Regions from separate parts of the Psychromicrobium ferritrahens genome, predicted to be linked through region 2. Evidence: riboswitches for the same ligand, from Rfam matches in the RefSeq annotation. Region 2 holds a riboswitch; each other region holds the start of a gene.
The links. Region 2 has a riboswitch for S-adenosylmethionine ahead of ABDK06_RS06670 (DUF1737 domain-containing protein). Riboswitches for the same ligand answer to the same signal wherever they lie in the genome.
Positions count from the first base shown of each region.

Region 1: another riboswitch for S-adenosylmethionine. It lies ahead of ABDK06_RS13200 (VIT1/CCC1 transporter family protein); the one in region 2 lies ahead of ABDK06_RS06670 (DUF1737 domain-containing protein).
Region 3: another riboswitch for S-adenosylmethionine. It lies ahead of ABDK06_RS03515 (bifunctional o-acetylhomoserine/o-acetylserine sulfhydrylase); the one in region 2 lies ahead of ABDK06_RS06670 (DUF1737 domain-containing protein).

Region 1 is NZ_JBDLLW010000003.1:251,192-255,932, forward strand. Features, by position in the region: gene ABDK06_RS13195 (sodium:solute symporter family protein) at 114-1,574, shown strand; SAM riboswitch class IV at 1,638-1,770, shown strand; gene ABDK06_RS13200 (VIT1/CCC1 transporter family protein) at 2,251-3,363, shown strand; gene ABDK06_RS13205 (LOG family protein) at 3,384-4,472, opposite strand; gene ABDK06_RS13210 (SRPBCC family protein) at 4,481-4,741, opposite strand, start outside.
Region 2 is NZ_JBDLLW010000001.1:1,434,655-1,439,395, reverse strand. Features, by position in the region: gene ABDK06_RS06685 (UDP-N-acetylglucosamine 1-carboxyvinyltransferase) at 1-288, shown strand, start outside; gene ABDK06_RS06680 (O-succinylhomoserine sulfhydrylase) at 348-1,541, opposite strand; gene ABDK06_RS06675 (rhodanese-like domain-containing protein) at 1,538-1,939, opposite strand; gene ABDK06_RS06670 (DUF1737 domain-containing protein) at 1,936-2,139, opposite strand; SAM riboswitch class IV at 2,175-2,306, opposite strand; gene ABDK06_RS06665 (ABC transporter ATP-binding protein) at 2,410-4,269, opposite strand; gene ABDK06_RS06660 (aminodeoxychorismate lyase) at 4,307-4,741, opposite strand, start outside.
Region 3 is NZ_JBDLLW010000001.1:746,358-751,098, reverse strand. Features, by position in the region: gene ABDK06_RS03530 (histidine phosphatase family protein) at 1-21, opposite strand, end outside; gene ABDK06_RS03525 (CPBP family intramembrane glutamic endopeptidase) at 55-822, shown strand; gene ABDK06_RS03520 (VOC family protein) at 921-1,565, opposite strand; SAM riboswitch class IV at 1,753-1,903, shown strand; gene ABDK06_RS03515 (bifunctional o-acetylhomoserine/o-acetylserine sulfhydrylase) at 1,967-3,286, shown strand; gene metX (homoserine O-acetyltransferase MetX) at 3,286-4,419, shown strand; gene ABDK06_RS03505 (hypothetical protein) at 4,454-4,741, opposite strand, start outside.

The sequences.
Region 1 (4,741 bases), on a different contig from region 2:
ACTGTTAGCTACCTCACCTCTTAGCCTAACAAACAACATCTGTTGCTCATAGGGCAATTTTAGGGAGCATCGTGACTGTCAACATCATCATCGTCATCGTTTATCTGCTCGCCATGTTGCTCTTCGGTTTCTGGGGTAAGAGCCGCACTAAGAACAATGCGGATTTCCTGGTGGCCGGGCGCCGGCTGGGACCATTCCTCTACACCGGAACCATGGCCGCCGTCGTGCTGGGCGGTGCCTCAACCGTGGGCGGCGTGGGACTCGGCTACAGCAAGGGCCTCTCCGGGCTCTGGCTCGTGGTCGCGATTGGCGCGGGCGTGCTGCTGCTCAGCTTGGCTTTCGCCGGGACTATCCAGAAGCTCAAGATCTACACCGTCTCGCAGATGCTCAGCCTGCGTTACGGGCATCGGGCGACTCAGACCTCCTCGATCGTGATGCTGGCCTATACGGTGATGCTCTGTGCCACCTCAACGAGTGCTTACGCCACGATCTTCGTGGTGCTCTTTGGCTGGGAACGCTGGCTGGCGATTGCGATAGGCGGCGCCATCGTGCTGATTTACTCCACCATCGGGGGCATGTGGTCCATTACGCTCGCCGATATGGCTCAATTCGTGATCAAGACGATAGGCGTCTTCGCGCTGATGCTGCCCTTTGCGCTCGCCGCTGCCCAAGCGCAAGGCGGTTTCGATGCGATCCGGGATCGCGTCGGGCAGAGCTTCTTCCAGCTCGACGGCATCGGGGTACAGACCATCGTGACCTATTTCGTCGTCTACACCCTAGGTCTGCTGATCGGCCAAGACATCTGGCAACGCGTCTTCACCGCCAAGACTCCCGCAGTGGCACGCTGGGGCGGAGCCACCGCGGGAGTCTACTGCATTCTTTACGGGGTGGCCGGCGCGCTGATCGGCATGGCCGCTCGGGTGGCCCTGCCGGAGATCGATGTGAAAACCGCGGGTCAGGACGCCGTGTATGCCGAGGTGGCCGCCCATTTACTGCCCATCGGTTTAGGGGGTCTGGTGCTGGCCGCCGCCGTCGCCGCCATGATGTCGACCGCCTCGGGCGCACTGATCGCTGCGGCAACGGTGGCTCGCGCCGATGTGCTGCCCTTCGTGGCCAGCTGGTTCGGCAGAAAAATCGACACCTCAGATACCGATAATCCGGAGCACGATGTGCGGGCCAACCGGCTTTGGGTTCTCGGGCTAGGCGTAGCGGCCATTCTGATTGCCATCGTAACCCCCGACGTGGTGGCGGCACTCACCATCGCCTACGACATCCTGGTCGGTGGCCTGCTGGTCGCCATTCTGGGCGGTCTGTTCTGGAAGCGCGGCACCGGACTGGGAGCAGCGGCCTCGATGGCTGTCGGCACCGTAGTCACCTTGCTGCTGCTCACCCTCTATGCGAGCGGAGCGATAGCCAGCGAGGATGGTATTTATGCTAACGAGCCCATCTACTGGGGTCTCGGATCTTCGTTGCTGGTCTATCTAGCGGTGTCTTTAGCGACCAAAGAAACGTCAGCTGAAGTACGGACCGCTTGGCAGCTCAGACTCAACGGCTCCAAGATAAGAAAAATATAAGGATTTCCGCCAAACGCCCGGTAGAATTGCGTGCGCTCCAGGGCAGAGTTACATTAGAAAAAGCTTCATGAGTTGTGGTTGCCTTTCAGTAGGCAAAGCTCGGACTGACCACACGCCAACCCCATGTGCAAGGGTGGCTCGGATGACGAAGCGACCCATCGGGCCGCGAGACAAACCCGAGGGGTAAGAGCACTCGGCTGGAGGCGCTTTAGGTGTCCGGAATACGTTTTGTCCTTCCCGCGGTTGACGCCGTACTGGGAACAGTTTCGCTGATCGAAAGTGGGTGTTGGCGAAGTTTTTGGAGCGGCGAAGCAAGAGAATTAATAACCGCGATGGCAAATTCGGTGCAACGCTGCCAATGGAATGCGAAGACCTTGGAATTGACGGTTACGGTGGCGAAAACCGGGTGCCGGCAGGGCGAGCCGCGAGTTTTTCGGCTGCTGCCGAACTCACCGGAGCCAAGCCCCTCGGAATCGGCCCTGGCATCGTTTGACTCCCTGGTTCTTCGGCTAGCTCATTGATTCTGCGATCGCCCACTGTGAGTTGCAGTGGGCGATCGCAAGTCTACGGGCGGTGAAAATATCTGCGCGCAGCCGAAAGATTTTACGGTGCGCCGAAGCTTTTTGCCGAGGATAGCCAGCCGAAAAACCGCGAGAATTCGGGCTAAAGTGGGGCTGTGGCAAGTTACTCTCCGGGCGTACAGCAGGCCAGTAAAGCGCAGATCAAGCGGTGGCGCACCCACCTCGCCGATGAGCGCGCCGAGGCCGCCGTCTATCGCGCCCTGGCGACGAAACGCGAGGGCGAGGAGCGCGATATTCTGCTCGCCCTGGCCGAAGCCGAAAAGCGGCATGAGCAGCACTGGCTGACCCTGCTCGGCGAACACGCCTCAGCGCCCCGCAAGGCCTCGTTCAATAACCGTCTGCTGGGCTTTCTGGCCAAGCACTTTGGCTCGGTCTTCGTCCTGGCTCTGGCTCAACGGGCTGAGTCCCGTTCCAGTTACTCGACCGATGTGGACGCCACCCCGGCGATGGCTGCCGACGAAGCGATCCACGAAGAGGTGGTGCGCGGACTGGCAACCCGTGGCCGTAATCGGCTCTCCGGAACCTTCCGAGCCGCCGTGTTCGGTGCGAACGATGGGCTGGTCAGCAATCTCTCCCTGGTGATGGGTATGGCCGGGGCCGGGCTGGCCCCGCATCTGGTGTTACTGGCCGGCATTGCGGGTCTGCTCGCCGGAGCACTGTCGATGGGTGCGGGTGAGTACGTCTCGGTACGTTCACAGCGCGAATTGCTGGACGCCTCGAAGCCGACCCAGATCACGCTGTCCGCCGCCAAAGCTCTGGATATCAATGCCAATGAGCTGGTTCTGGTCTACCGGGCCCGCGGGATGAGTCCGGAGGACGCCGAGCATCGCGCGGCCGAACGGATGGGACGGTTTGCCTGCGACTGCAACCCCAGCTTCTCCCTGCAAGCAGAGGTGGCGGGGAAACCTGAGAGTGATGAGCACGAGACCATTGGAACCGCGCTGGGTGCCGCCGTCTCCAGCTTCTGTTTCTTCGCCTCCGGCGCCGTCATTCCGGTGCTGCCCTACCTCCTCGGGCTCAGCGGTTTCACGGCCATAGCGGTAGCCTCAGTGCTGGTCGGCTTAGCGCTGCTGGCCACAGGAGCGGTGGTGGGCTTGCTTTCCGGAGCCCCGCCACTCTCCCGGGGAATCCGGCAGCTGCTGATCGGCTTCGGCGCGGCGTTGGTCACCTACCTGCTCGGCCTGCTGTTCGGCACCACCACCGGATAGCTTCCAGTGGCCCGGAAACCTCAGCCCAGAGACGCTAGGGCTTCCGCCACTGAGTCAACCAGCTGAATCCGTTGAGCCATCTCTCGGCCCTGGGCCAGCTTCGTCAGCAACTGCCAGACCGGAAGCTGTGCAGTCCAGTACTCCCGGCCCAGCAGCACCATCGGGACGGCGGCTGATTCCGCGGCATAATAATTCTCGCAAGCATCCTGGAAGATTTCCTGGACGGTCCCGGCGGCTCCCGGCAGGAAAACGATCCCGCCATTGCAGCGCTCTAGCAAAACCGCCTCCCGCACCGCATTGGCGAAGTATTTCGCTATCCGGCTGGCAAAGATATTGGGCGGTTCATGACCATAGAACCAGGTAGGGATGCCGAGATTGAGCTGACCGTCCGGGAAACGCGCCATAACGGCTTGAGCTGCCGCAACCCAGCGATCGACCGAAGGCCTGAAATCCGGGACCTCCGAAAGCTGAGCCATCGCCCAGTCCAGAGCTGCCGTAGGTCGGCCACTCAGCCAGGCACCTAAATTCGCCGCTTCCATGGCTCCCGGACCTCCTCCGGTGGCCACCACGAAGCCACGCCGGCCCAGGCCGCTGCCCAGTTCCGCGGATTCTCGGTAGGCCTCACTGCCGCGGCTGGCGGCGTGCCCGCCCATCACCCCGACGACCTTTCGTCCGGCTAGCTCGGAATCGAAAAGATCATCCAGGGCGTCCCCTATCGAGTGATCGTGCATCGCGGTGGCAAGGGTGCCGTCAAGGTTACGCGGCGTGCTCAGCGTCCACTGATAGATCCTGCCGTCAAGGGTCGATTCATAGCCCGCCGCCAGACCGCCGAAAAGCTCAGTGCCGGTGTAGAGCTTGGACCGATAGGAATCGAAGGGCACCCCGGGCAGCACCGGGAAGATCAAGGCGCCGCGAGCCCGCAATTCGGCCTCGGCTCCGGGGTCGAAGGTACATCCCAGAAAAACCGCTGCAGCGACCGAGAGCCCGCTGAAATCGACCCCTCGGAGATTCAGGGACTGCACATGCCAGCCAGCCAAGGAACTGGCTCCGGCGGTCAGCAGCTCGTGGAATTGCTCAAGATCCTCTACTTCAAGGTTTCGTACGCTCATCGCTGGTCTCAGGCGTTTTCAACGGCGCGGAAGTGCTCGTCGAGCTTCTCCAGAGTTCTCTCGATTCCGCGAATATTGCGTTTGCTGAAGCCAGTGAGTCGAAGCACCCAGCGTCTGCGCACGGTGCGGGCATCCCATTGCTCGGTCACCAAAGTTCCGCCGTCCACCGGTTGCAGCAGATAGCGCCAGATATGGCCGTAGAAATGCCGCCAAGCGATCCGCCGCCCCTCTTCGAATTCAACGACGTAGTTCATGACTTTATACGAAGC
Region 2 (4,741 bases):
TGGGTCTACGAGAACCGCGCGATCTACTTGACCGAACTGAACCGCTTGGGCGCCAGGGTGAGGCTGCTCGACCCGCACCGGATCGACGTCGAAGGCCCCACCCGCTGGCGCGCAGCCGAAGTGGGCTGCCCGCCCGCGCTGCGCCCGGCCGCCTGCATTCTGCTGGCCATGCTGGCCGCTCGGGGGACTTCGGAGCTGCGCAATATCTACGTGATCGAACGCGGTTACGAGGATCTCGCTGAGCGGCTCAACACCCTGGGCGCTGAGATCGAGTACTTCCAGGACTGATCCACCGGTTCGCTTCAGCATCACTTTATGAGCTAAAAGTGGTGCTGAGGCGATTGCCTCTAGAGCTGCCCGAGGGCCAGTTCCAGATCCCGCTGCAGATCGTCTAGATCCTCCAGCCCCACCGAGAGCCGCACCACGCCGTCGCTCAGTCCGATGGCTGCCCGGCCTTCCGGGCCCATCGCGCGGTGCGTTGTGGTCGCGGGGTGTGTGATGAGGGATTTCGAATCACCGAGGTTATTGGAGATATCGATCACCCGCAGGGCATTCAGCAGGGCAAAAGCTTCGGGCTTCCCGCCTTTCAGCGCGAAGGTGAGTACGGTGCCGCCCGCGCTCATCTGCGAGGCAGCCAGTTCGTGCTGCGGGTGCGAGGCCAGCAATGGGTACTTGACCCATTCCACGGCTTGCTGCTGCTCCAAAAACTCAGCTAGGGCCAGTGCCGAGGCCGAGGAGTGCTTGACCCGCAGTGACAAGGTCTCCAGCCCCTTGGTGAGTACCCAGGCGTTGAACGAGGACAGTGCAGGGCCAGTGTGCCGCATCAATTGCTTGACCGGGCCGTCGATGAATTCCCGGCTGCCCAGGATCGCGCCGCCGAGCACCCGCCCCTGGCCGTCGATGTGCTTGGTACCCGAATAGACGACGACGTCGGCGCCGAGCTCCGTGCAGCGCTGAAGCAAAGGCGTGGCGAAGACATTATCGACCACCACCTGGGCTCCGGCGGCATGCGCTAGTTCGCAGACCGCGCGGATGTCAACGATCTCCTGCATGGGGTTCGACGGTGATTCGAAAAAGACAGCGGTGGCCGGCACCGAAAGAGCTTCCCGCCACTGCTCCAGATCGGGGCCATCCACAAAAACCGTCTCGACTCCCCAGCGCGGCAGAATCTCGTTCAAGATCACAAAGCACGATCCGAAGAGCGAACGGGAAGCCACCACTCGGTCCCCCTGAGCCAGCAGCGCACCGAGTGCCACAAAGACCGCGGCCATTCCAGAGGCGGTAGCGAAGCAGGCCTCGGTTCCTTCCAAGAGCCGTAGCCGTTCCTGAAAGGTGGCCACCGTCGGATTGCCGTAGCGGGAGTAGACGAATCTCTCGTCCTCTCCCGTGAAAGCCCTTTCCGCGGCTTCGGCGGATTCGTAGACGAAACCGGAGTTCAGGAATATCGCCTCGGAGGTCTCCTGAAAGCCGGTGCGGTCCAGGCCGCCCCGGACCGCCTGGGTATCGGAGGACCAGCCGCCGGCCAGCGGATTGAAGCTCATGAGCCCTTCTTCCAGGGCAGTTTGCGGTTCTTCCAGCCGTTCACGGTGCGATCGCCATAGGCATCCGGGACGCCTTCGAAGCCTTCCAGCACATTGAAAGAGGTGAACCCGGCCTCGGTGGCCGCTTCAGCGGCGGACACCGAGCGAGCGCCAGAACGGCAGAGAAAAACGATGTCCGCATCGGCCGGCACGGCGGCCTTGAGCTCATCCAAGAAGGCCTGATTCCACACCCCTCCGGCGAGGTTCCACTGCACGAAACGGGGTTCGACGGAGAGTGAAGCGGTGTCTGGGACGCCGATCAATTGCCACTCCGCTTCGGTCCGCACATCCACCAAGACGGCGCCGTCGGAAACTTTCTGCCAGGCTTCCTCAGGGGTCAGATCACCGGCGTAACTCATTGTGCCGCCTCCCCATCAGTCGCGGAGTTAAAACCGGGGAGCACCACGGCCTGGGCGGCGATCACCTGGCCGCCGTTGGACGTCACTGAGGGGCTGCCGTAGAGCAGGTAGCCTTCGGCGATCGCATCACTGACCCGCTGACAGAAACTATGATCATCGGGGCCGGTCAGAAGCCGGTAGGTCAAGGGGGCGTCAGCCATTTGTTCTCCTTTTGCCTGAGGCGCAAGCCGCAGCAACTCCACGCTTGCAACCCGTTCACGTTGCCGAGTATTCACCTGAGGCACCCCACCGGAATCGAGGGTTGCCGGCCAGCAAGTCAGGGCAGTGCACCCGGCCTCGGCCAAAGTGCGTGCTGGCGCTCGTTACTCATCGCAAAGCTAACACATGGCGTGGCGTTGACGGGCAAAATGATGTCTTTATTGCGCAGTACCAGCTCGACCTCGTCGGCTAGCAGAGCCAGGGTCTTGAGCTCAGGCCTGTCTGGCTTGCTCAGCATAAAGTGCGGCATAGCGGCCGTTCAGTGCGAGCAGTTCTCTATGAGTACCCTGTTCGGCGATTCGGCCCTGTTCCACCACGAAGATCACATCCGCACCGACCACCGTTGACAGTCGATGCGCAATGGCCACCGTGGTGCGGCCCTGTGAGGCGGTCTCCAGCGCGGATTGCACCACTCGTTCTGAGATCGAATCCAATGCGCTGGTGGCCTCGTCCAGAACCAGCACGGCGGGGTCTTTCAGCAGCACTCGGGCGATCGCGATTCGTTGCTTCTCGCCGCCTGAAAGCCGATAACCGCGTTCGCCGACCAAGGTGTTGAAGCCCTCAGGGAAGCTCATGATGGTCGAGTAGATATTGGCCTGCTGGGTGGCCCGGTCGAGTTCGTCCTGAGTCGCTCCGGGCTTGGCGTAGCGCAGATTATCGGCGATGCTGGCGTGGAACAGATAAGTTTCCTGACTGACAATGCCGATATGCGCCACCAGGGAATCCTGAAGCAGTTCGCGCACCTCTATACCGCTGAACTCAATACGACCGGAAGTGGCTTCGTAGAGCCGGGGAATCAGATAGGAAATGGTGGTTTTACCCGCGCCAGAAGAGCCCACGAAGGCGGCGAACTGCCCGGGTTCAATAGTGAAGGAGACCTTATCCAAGGTCGGACGCTCCCCGGGTTGAGCATCCGGGTAGGCGAAGCTGACCTCTTGGAATCTGATCCTGCCCAGTTGCCGCAGATCGCTTAGCGGGGCTGCCCCCGGGCTGTCGGCGATGGCGGGTTTGAGGTCCAGGTATTCGAAGATCCGGGCGAAGAGGGCGCCCGAAGTCTGGAGGTCGAGGGCAACCCGCATCAAGCTGGTGAGCGGGAAGAGCAGACGCGCCTGGACCGTGGTGAAGGCCACGATAGTACCCGCGGTAATCGCTTGGAAGCCGTTGTCCACCAGCAGACCGGCGACGAGGTAGACGATTGCCGGAATCGAGGAGAGGAAAATAGTCACGATGGCGAAGAACCACTGTCCGCTCATCGCCTGGCGGACTTGCAGCCCGATCTGATTGCGGTTTTCTGCCGAGTAACGATCGATCTCGGCCTTCTGCATATTGAAGCTCTTGGCCAGCAGGATGCCTGAGACGCTCAGGGTCTCCTGGGTGATCGCGGACATCTCGGAGAGCGATTCCTGGGTCTGGGTGGCGATTTTGGCCCGGATCTTGCCCACTTTGCGTTGCGCGATCACCAGAATCGGCATCAGCACGACGGCGACCACTGTCAGCTGCCAGTTCAGCAGCAGCATCGCGACAAAGGCGGCGATTACGGTCACGGTATTGCCGAGCACCGCGGAGACAGTATTGGTGAGCACACTGGCGACGCCTCCGACGTCGTTCTGCAGCCTGGACTGGATCACCCCGGTCTTGGTCCGGGTGAAGAAGCTCAGATCCATCGCTTGCAGGTGACCGAAAAGCTTGACCCGCAGGGCTCCCATCACCCGGTTGCCCACTGAAGCGGTCAGATAGGTCTGCCAGACACTGAGCAGGGCCGAACCGATATAGACCAGGATCATCACACCGACGATCAAGGTCAGTGCTGCCAGATCGGGTTTACCCGAGCGCGGGAACAGCCCGTCATCGAAAGCGCGCTGGGTGAGCAGCGGCGGCACCACGGTGAGTGCCGCACCGACGAGCACCAGGACGGCGGTCAGGATCAGCGAGCGACGATACGGTGCGAAAAGCCCGTAGACCCTGCGGAAAAGGTGCGGGATCTGCGGAGCCTGGGCATTGATCGCGCGCTGTGCGTCTTCGTCCCCGCCGCTGAGCCGGCCTCGTGCTCCGGGCGGCCGGATCCCGCTCATCGCGGAGCCGTTCCCTGTGGTATCTGATGGTGCCAGTTCATTCAGTACCGGCTAAGATCTCGCTTAGTTCGGCGGTGAGCTCGGCCTGATTCTGTACCGTGCCGATTTCTTTACCATCGATCCGGTTGATCGGAGCCAGCAGCCGGACGCTGGAGATCAACCAGGCCGCATCCGCTTCGAAAAGATCCTGCGGCACCAAGGGGCCGTAGCCGAGCTCCCAGCCCGCCTTCTGCGCCGCGGCGAACAGCGCGCCCTGGGTGGTGCCGGGCAAAATGCCTGAATCGAGTTGCGGGGTGATCAGTTGCTTTGTCTTGCCGTGCCGTTTCGCGATCAGCACGGACGACGTCGGGCCCTCCAGTACGCGGCCGTCGGCACTGGTGAAGATCACGTCGTCGGCACCTTGCTGGTGCGCGTACCGCAGTGCTGCCATGTTCACCGCGTAAGAGAGCGTCTTGGCGCCGAGCAGCAGCCA
Region 3 (4,741 bases), 690 kb from region 2:
GATCTGACGAGGCGCACTCATGGTCTTGAGTGTAATGGCTGTTTAATGTCAGTCATGGGAAGAGTTGCTGGACTGGCACGCCGTTGGCGAGCAGAGATCTTGATCGTGCTGGGGCTCTCCCTGGGGCAATCTGCTGTTTACGCCGTCGTCAATCTGATCGAGAATCTGACCCGCGCGCCGATCTCGCAAGCTACCGCGCAATTGAATACGCCCAAGATCAACCGCGAGTACTTCGATCTGACCTATCAATTGCTTGATAACTTCTTCGCCCTGGTACCGGTGGCCCTAGCGCTCTACCTGCTGTGGAAACCCGCCCGCAGCGGATTCCAGGCCATCGGATTCACCATCAGCCGCCCGTGGCGCGACCTGCTCTGGCGCGACTTATTAGGGGGAATCGGCCTGATGCTGCTGATCGGGCTGCCTTCGCTGGGTCTTTATGCGCTGGGACGCAGCCTCGGGGTGACCGCCCAGATCGTGACCAGCTCACTTCATGATTACTGGTGGACCATTCCGGTGCTGATCATCTCCGCGCTGCGCAATGCCGTGCTCGAAGAAGTGATCGTCGTGGGGTTTCTGATGACCAGGCTGAAGCAACTCGGCTGGCAGCCCTGGTGGACGATTGTGGCCAGCGCTCTTTTGCGTGGCAGCTACCACCTCTACCAGGGCTTTGGGCCGTTCGCCGGCAACTTCGTGATGGGGTTGATCTTCGGCTGGCTCTACACCAAGACCAAACGGGTGATGCCGCTCGTGGTGGCGCATTCGCTGCTGGACATCGCGGCCTTCAGCTTCGGCCCGCAATTGGGTTTCGGCCAAGGCTCGTGAGCTGCCCTTTCCCTCGCAAGCCCGGGCGGGGAACCCTGCTCGCTCGCTGACGGCACTCCGTCGCCCTCAGCATCAGAGCGTTGAATATTGGCTGAGGTTCAGACCGTGACTTCGCCGTGGGCGGTTTCAAAGGTGACGCTCATGATGCCCGGAGTGCCCTTAGGGGCGACCCACTCAACCGCGACATCCTGCAGTGGCTTATCCACGCACTCTCCCAGCCACTCAGTCACTCGTTCGGCAGAGCCCGCGATGGTGAGCTTGGCGAGTTTGACGTCGCTCGGCTTGGCCAGTGAAGGGTGCAGTGCGGGATCGCCTTCCCATTTGAGCAAATAAGGTACCTGGGGGTCGGCGATCAGACCTTTAATGCCGATCTGCTGCCAGATCAGTTCCTGGCCATCCGGAAATTTCCGGTTTCCGGGAACTGCGCTGCGTCCCAGCCGTTCTTCAAAGGGGAGCAGGTCGTCAACCTCGACGCACCAGCCCATCCAGCCGCCACCGGCAGTTGACCGGGCGCGCACGGCCTGACCGAAGGGAGCTTTGTCTGAAGCTGGGTGATCCAGTACTTCGACGATTTCGAGATAGTGATGATTGGTGAGCGGAATGATCATATTCCGCGTGCCGAAGCGGGGGTGCACCCCGCCGCGGACGGCCTTGATTCCTAGAGCGTCAGAGATCCGCTCGGTGGTGGCAGCCAGTCCATCCGGTTCACAAGCGTAAGAAACGTGGTCCATGCGCATGCCCATATCCTCGCACTTTGTGACCCGCCTCTCGACTAAGGTCTACCTAAGTTGCGCTGTGCGTTGCGCGCTTCGCGCACCATGAATCCGCTGTGAGATTTCCTCCGTAACCTCCGCGCATCGCGGGAAATGCAGCGTCACAATAGCTCCCTGACCTTGCTTAGCCTCCGGTGCGGACTGCACACTTTAAACAGGTCATGAGTGCCAGCAAAGTTCCTTGATCCCGTGTCACATCTGAGGTCGGAACGCCTGCCCCGGCTTGCTGGACGGCAACCCTCCTCCGCGGTGGGGTGCCCCGGGTGACGACCGGGCCCTGGTCAATAGATCAGGTGCAAGCGCGGGTTCCTCTGCCCGGTAACCGCCTTCATCGCGGCGACCTTGAGGACCCTTGAAACAAGGAGTCTGAGATGAGCAACGGCTGGTCATTCGAAACCCGGCAGATCCATGCGGGCCAACAACCCGATCCGAGTACCGGTGCGCGAGCACTGCCGATTTTCCAAACCACTTCCTTCGTCTTCCCCAGTGCGGAGAGCGCTGCCAAGCGCTTCGCGCTCGCAGAACTGGAACCCATCTACACCAGAATCGGCAACCCGACCCAGGACGTGGTCGAACAGCGGATCGCCAGCCTGGAAGGCGGCGTCGGGGCTCTGCTGCTCTCTTCCGGGCAGGCCGCGGAGACCTTTGCGATCCTGAACATCGCTCAGGCGGGAGACCACCTGGTGGCCAGCCCCAGCCTCTACGGCGGAACCTATAATCTGCTCGCTCACACGCTCAAGAGATTCGGCATCGAGGTCACCTTCGTAGAAGACCCAGATGATTTGGAGCAGTGGCGAGCCGCGGTGCGCCCGAACACCAAGCTCTTCTTCGGTGAAGTGGTTTCCAATCCCCGTCAGGACGTGCTCGATCTGGAGGGAATCAGTGCCGTCGCCCACGAGGCCGGAGTGCCGCTCGTCGTCGATAATACGCTTGCGACGCCGTATCTGGTGCGGCCGCTGGAATGGGGGGCGGATATCGTGGTGCATTCCGCGACCAAGTACCTCGGCGGACATGGCACCGCGATCGCCGGCGTGATCGTCGATGGCGGTCGCTTCGACTTCGCCAAGGAACCGGAGAGATTCCCGGGCTTCAACACCCCGGACGAGAGCTACAACGGCCTGGTCTACGCCCGGGATCTCGGCGTCGGTGGTGCCTTGGGCGCTAATCTGGCCTATATCCTCAAGGCCAGGGTGCAGTTGCTGCGCGATCTGGGCTCCGCGGTGGCGCCCTTCAATGCTTTCTTGATCGCGCAGGGGCTGGAAACTCTGAGTTTGCGGGTGGAACGGCATGTCTCTAATGCGCTGGAGGTGGCGAACTGGCTCACCGAGCATGACAGTGTGGAATCGGTGGCCTATGCCGGGTTACCCTCCAGCCCTTGGTACCAGCGTGGGCAGAAATACGGCCCGCGGGGGATCGGTGCCGTGGTGGCCTTCAATATCAAGGGCGGTGTGGACGCCGGGAAGCGCTTCGTGGACGCTTTGGAACTGCATTCCCATGTGGCCAATATCGGTGATGTGAGGTCGTTGGTGATTCACCCCGCCTCCACCACGCACTCTCAGCTCACCGAGGCCCAGCAGCTCAAAGCCGGAGTCACTCCGGGGCTGGTCAGGCTCTCGGTGGGACTGGAGAACATCACGGATATCCTGGCGGATCTGGAGGCTGGTTTCAGGGCGGCGAAATCCGCGCTGTGATGACGACGATCTCAGAATTATCGGAGCAGGCTTTGCTGGGTGTCGACCCCAGCCAGCTGCGCTTTCAGTCGCTGGGCGAACTGGCTCTGGAAACGGGCGAACGGTTACCGGAGACGACGCTGGCGTATGAGAGCTGGGGCAGGCTCAATGCCGGAGCTTCCAACGCCGTCCTGGTGCTGCATGCCCTGACCGGTAGTTCTCACGCCGCTCAGGGAGAGTCGGAGCAGGCCGGTTGGTGGGATGGCTTAGTGGGCCCGGGAAAGGCGATCGATACCGAGAGGTTCTTCGTCGTCTCGGTGAATATCCTAGGTGGCTGCTATGGCAGCACCGGACCTTCCTCAACCGCCCCGGACGGCAAACCGTGGGGCTCGCGCTTCCCCTTCCTGACCCTGCGAGACTCGGTGCGGGCGGAGGCCTTGCTCGCCGATGCACTCGGGATTACCCGGTGGCATGCGGTGGTCGGGGGATCGATGGGCGGTGCCCGTGCGCTGGAGTGGGCGGTGAGCTACCCGGAGCGGGTGCGCCATGCCGTGGTGCTCGCGAGCTGCCCGGCGAGCACTGCGGAACAGATCGCGCTCGCGCAAACCCAGCTGCTGGCCATTCGTCAGGACCCGGCTTTCGCGGGCGGTGACTACTACGGTTCGGCGGCACCCCTGGAGGGTCTTGGCCTGGCCAGACGGATCGCGCATATCTCCTATCGCTCAGAGGCCGAGCTGGGACTGCGGTTCGGCCGCTCAGCGCAAGAAGGGGAAGCTCCGGTATCAGCTGAGCGTGGTTCCGAAGCCTGGCGGCAGCGCTATCAGGTGGAGAGCTATCTGGATCATAAGGCCGCGAAGCTGAACCAGATCTTCGATGCGAATAGTTACATCACCCTCACCGAGGCCTTGATGAGTCACGATCTGGGCCGCGGTCGAGGCGGCCTGAAGCAAGCCCTGAGGAGAGCGTCGGGGGTGAAATTCAGTCTGGCGGCGGTGACCTCGGACCGGCTCTATCTGCCCGAGCAGACCGTGCAGCTAGCCGAAGCGCTGAGCGAACCCGTCGAGGTGTACTGGATCGACTCGGCGATCGGTCACGATGGGTTCCTCACTGAGACGGCGCAGATCAGTGACTTGCTGAGCCAGAACGGGCTCTGAGCACAGCCCCGTGAAGCCGAGGGCGGGCGATCGCTTAGCGGTTCCGGAAGATCGCTTCGCGCTCGGCGGCATACTGTTCAGCGCTGATCTGCCCCGAACGCCGCCGCTGGTCGAGTTCAGTGAGCAGCCGTTTCAGCTCCTGCTCGGCAGCCCAACGAGAGGAGGCGAAGCCCGAGATACCGGGAGTCGGTTGACTCGGCTGTGCGGGTTTCCGCCAGTCGGCTTTGTCCGGCAGTGGCCGGGCCGGGACCGGCAGCGGCGGAAGGGCGTCTTGTTGTGACTCCGGGTAATGAAAGTCGGACGGTGGCTGGTACCCGACGCT